DNA from 2 places in the Saccharopolyspora cebuensis genome. Region 1 is predicted to be linked to the other one. Evidence: riboswitches for the same ligand, from Rfam matches in the RefSeq annotation. Region 1 holds a riboswitch; the other holds the start of a gene.
The links. Region 1 has a riboswitch for glycine ahead of gcvT (glycine cleavage system aminomethyltransferase GcvT). Riboswitches for the same ligand answer to the same signal wherever they lie in the genome.
Positions count from the first base shown of each region.

Region 2: it holds a riboswitch for glycine, as region 1 does, so the genes downstream of both, gcvP (aminomethyl-transferring glycine dehydrogenase) here and gcvT (glycine cleavage system aminomethyltransferase GcvT) in region 1, are expected to answer to the same signal.

Region 1 covers NZ_BAABII010000017.1:94,994-97,156, forward strand. The annotation lists gene ABD976_RS24180 (TetR/AcrR family transcriptional regulator) at 1-67, shown strand, start outside; glycine riboswitch at 619-708, shown strand; glycine riboswitch at 709-819, shown strand; gene gcvT (glycine cleavage system aminomethyltransferase GcvT) at 936-2,039, shown strand; partial or broken gene ABD976_RS24190 (PLP-dependent aminotransferase family protein) at 2,064-2,163, shown strand, end outside.
Region 2 covers NZ_BAABII010000016.1:576,183-578,345, forward strand. The annotation lists gene gcvP (aminomethyl-transferring glycine dehydrogenase) at 1-1,337, opposite strand, end outside; glycine riboswitch at 1,512-1,612, opposite strand; gene ABD976_RS22910 (MerR family transcriptional regulator) at 1,636-2,163, opposite strand, start outside.

The DNA.
Region 1 (2,163 bases):
CGCACTCGCCGCCCTGGTCGACAGCCTGACCCGCCTCCACCACGACCTCACCACCAAGCCCGACTGAGCCACCCGACCGCCACGGGCTCCCGTTCACCCGTCTGCGACCTGAGTGAGGGGCACCCTTGCCCAAGTAACTCGGACAAGGGTGCCCCTCACTCACTTCACGAACGGGCGAACGCTCCTGCACTCGCGCACAAGAAGCACCACCGCCAGGCAAGCGGCGCCAGCCGCTTCCAGCCGAACCCGCAAGCTCGCCCAACCGCCGTCAGGCAAGCGGCGAAAGCCGCTTACGTCTTGCCCCACCTGAGCAACCGGCACCGCCGCGGGTTCTCAGCGGTCTTCTCGCGAGGACGCCCTGACGCTGTGTACGTGGTTGGTACATGAGGAAGGGCGCCCGGAGCGAGAAGGCCGCTGAGGTTCCGCCACCCGCACCGTCACGCAACCGGACCACAACACCTTCCCGACGAGAAGGCCGCTGAGGTTCCGCCACTGGCACCGCCACGCACAAGGACCACCACACCTTCCACCTGAGATCACCCTCGCGTTGTGTTGACTGGCTTCCCGCACCTCCGTAGCGTCCGAATCCGACCGGCCCACAACTCAAGACCGCGCCGACGACGTCGTGCGGGAGAGACCCCACGTCACGGGGCGCCGAAGGAGCAATCTCCCCAAGAAACTCTCAGGCACCGGCACCGCGCGACAGCAGGCGAACACGGAGAAAAGCAGGAGCCCCGCTCCTCGCCCACGGTGCAAGCCGCCCGGTGTCCTGGCGCCGGACCGCGGTGAAACTCTCAGGCCAATGACTCCGGGGAGACCCCGACCAGCGCGAACCCGCGCAGGTCGACGTCGGGGTGCCCCGGATATGGTTGTGCTTCGCGCGGCTGACCGGCCCCTCGTCCGCCGACCCGCGCCCACCAGGAGGAGCCATAGCCATGTCGTCGCCACGACGGACCCCGCTGCACGAGGTGCACGAGTCGCTCGGCGCCACCTTCACCGAGTTCGCGGGCTGGCGGATGCCGCTGCGGTACTCCGGTGACACCGCCGAGCACCACGCCGTGCGCACCGCCGCGGGGCTGTTCGATCTCACCCACATGGGCGAGCTCCGGATCAGCGGCCCGCAGGCCGCCGAGGCCCTGGACCACGCGCTGGTGGCGAAGGCGTCGGGGATCAAACCGGGCCGCGCCCGCTACACGATGCTCTGCGACGAGCGGGGCGGCGTGCTCGACGACCTCATCGTCTACCGGCTCACCGAGCAGGAGTACCTGGTGGTGGCCAACGCCGCGAACGCCGCGGTGGTCGCCGCCGAGCTCGCCGAGCGCGTCGGCGGGTTCGACGCCGAGTTCGCCGACGTCTCCGAGGAGTACGCGCTGCTGGCGGTGCAGGGCCCCCGCGCCGCCGCGATCCTGGCCCCGCTGACCGACACCGACCTCACCGAGGTCAAGTACTTCGCCGGCTACCGGAGCGCGGTGGCCGGTCACCCGGTGCTGCTGGCCCGCACCGGTTACACCGGCGAGGACGGCTTCGAGCTGTTCACCGCGCCGGGCGACGCGGCGGCCATCTGGCAGGCGCTGACCGAGGCGGGCGCCGAGCACGAGCTGCGGCCCGCCGGGCTGTCCTGCCGGGACACGCTGCGGCTGGAGGCCGGGATGCCGCTGCACGGCCACGAGCTCTCCACCGAGCTGACCCCGTTCCACGCCAACCTGGGCCGCGTGGTCAAGCTCGACAAGCCGGGCGACTTCGTCGGCAAGGCGGCGCTGGCCGCGGTCGCCGAGCAGCCCACCGCGCGCACCCTGGTCGGGCTGACCACCGACCAGCGCCGCGCTCCCCGGCACGGCTACCGGGTCCTCGACGACGCGGGCACCGAGGTCGGCGAGGTCACCAGCGGTGCGCCGTCGCCGACGCTGGGGCACCCGGTGGCGATGGCCTACGTGGACCGGGCGCACAGCGCGCCGGGCACCGCGCTGCAGGTGGACATCCGGGGCAGGACCGCGCCGGTGGAGGTCGTCGAGCTCCCCTTCTACCGCCGCAACGCCTGAGAGATCACTACAGGAGGCAACACCATGTCGACACCTGACCTGTTCAACGACCAGCTCGCCGCGGTGGACCCCGAGGTGGCGGGGGCGGTCGGTGCCGAGCTGAACCGCCAGCAGAGCACGCTGG
Region 2 (2,163 bases), on a different contig from region 1:
ACCACCGCGAGGTGCTCCCGGGTGGTGGTCTCGTCGCAGCTCACGCCGACGTGGTCGGCGTCCACCCGGCGCAGGTTGATCCCGCCGCGCCGGGCGCGGGCCACCACCTCGTCGGCGGCCCCCGGCACCGCGGCCACCACGGTGTCGAAGAACCCGCCGTGCACCACCTCGACCCCGCCGCGGCGGAGCTGCTCGGCCAGCAGCGCGGCGAACCGGTGCGCGCGGGTGGCGATCGCCCGCAGCCCCTCGGGTCCGTGGTAGACGGCGTACATCGAGGCCACCACGGCAAGCAGCACCTGCGCGGTGCAGATGTTGCTGGTCGCCTTCTCCCGCCGGATGTGCTGCTCGCGGGTCTGCAGGGCCAGCCGGTAGGCCAGGTCGCCGCCCGCGTCCACGCTGACCCCGACCAGCCTGCCCGGGAGCTGGCGCTCCAGGCCCTTGCGGACCGCCATGTACCCGGCGTGCGGGCCGCCGAAGCCCATCGGCACGCCGAAGCGCTGGGTGGTGCCCACCACCACGTCGGCGCCGATCTCGCCCGGCGGGCGCAGCAGGGTCAGGGCGAGCAGGTCGGCCGAGACCACGGCCATCGCGCCGCGCCGGTGGACCTCGGCGATGAGCTCCTCCTGGTCGCGCACCGCCCCGGAGGCGCCCGGGTAGGCCAGCAGCGCACCGAAGAACTCGCCGTCCGGCAGCCCGGCGGCCCCGGCGGAGAGGTCGGCGACGACCACCTCGATGCCCAGCGGCTCGGCGCGGGTCCGCACCACCTCGATGGTCTGCGGCAGGGCATCGGCGTCGACGACGAACACGGCGGACTTCGCCTTGCCCGCGCGGCGGACCAGGGTCATGCCCTCGGCGGCGGCGGTGGACTCGTCCAGCATCGAGGCGTTGGCCAGCGGGACCCCGGTGAGGTCGGCGACCACCGTCTGGAAGTTCAGCAGCGCTTCCAGCCTGCCCTGCGAGATCTCCGGCTGGTACGGCGTGTAGGCGGTGTACCAGGCCGGGTTCTCCAGCACGTTGCGCAGGATCACCGGCGGCGTCGTGGTGCCGTGGTAGCCGAGGCCGATCATCTCGGTGTGCGGCGCGCAGCGGTCGGCCAGCGCGCGCAGCTCGGCCAGCGCGTCCGCCTCGTTGGCCGGGTCGGGCAGCGCCAGCGCCAGGTCGCGCTCGCGGACGCCGTCGGGGACCGCGCGCTGGCCCAGCTCCTCCAGCGAGCCCACGCCGATCACGTCGAGCATCCGGGCCAGCTCGGCGGGCCGCGGGCCGACGTGCCGGTCGGCGAACGGCGTGCCGTGCTCCAGCGCGGCGATCGGAATGCGGTCGTGGTTCACTTCGGTCATCGCCAACACCTCACTCATCGCGGCGAACACAGGGGGCGGGGCAGCGGACTGCTCCGCTCTCCCCCTCTGTCACTGTTCGCAGCGCGAACGCCTGAGAGCTTCACCCGGCGGACCGGGCTTGCACCGTCGGCGGGACGGCACCACGGCTGTGGTGCGCCCTCTTTCCAGAGGTATCTCGCCCGTGCGGTCCGGTGGGCCTGAGAGGTTGTCGGGGAGGGTTGCTCCTTCGGCGCCGACTCGGCCGTAGCCTTGCCGGACTCTCCCGCACGGGGTCGACGATGCCGCGAAGCCTACCCGATCAGCCGGTCTGCCGGTCCCTCCGGCGACGGGCCAGTTCGTCACCCACGGCGGGTTCGGACACCAGCCCGTCCGCCCGCTCGGCCGGGAACTCGTGGATGGTGCCGCTGATCTCCCGGACGGCACCGCTGACCGCGATGCCGAACACGCCCTGACCACCCTGGAGCAGGTCGACGACCTCCTCCGGGGAGGTGCACTCGTAGACCGTGGTGCCATCGCTGAACAGGGTCAGGCGGGCGAGGTCCTCGACCCCGCGGTGGCGCAGGTGGTCCACCGCGACCCGGATGTTGTGCAGCGAGACGCCGGTGTCCAGCAGGCGCTTGACGACCTTGAGGACCAGGATGTCCTTGAACGAGTAGAGGCGCTGCGAACCGGACCCGGCGGCGCTCCTTATCGAGGGGCGGACCAGCTTGGTGCGGGCCCAGTAGTCGAGCTGGCGGTAGGTGATGCCGGCGATCTGGCAGGCGGCGGGGCCCCGGTAGCCGACCAGCTCGTCGGGCAGCGCGGCGTCAGGCGCCGGCTCGTCCCG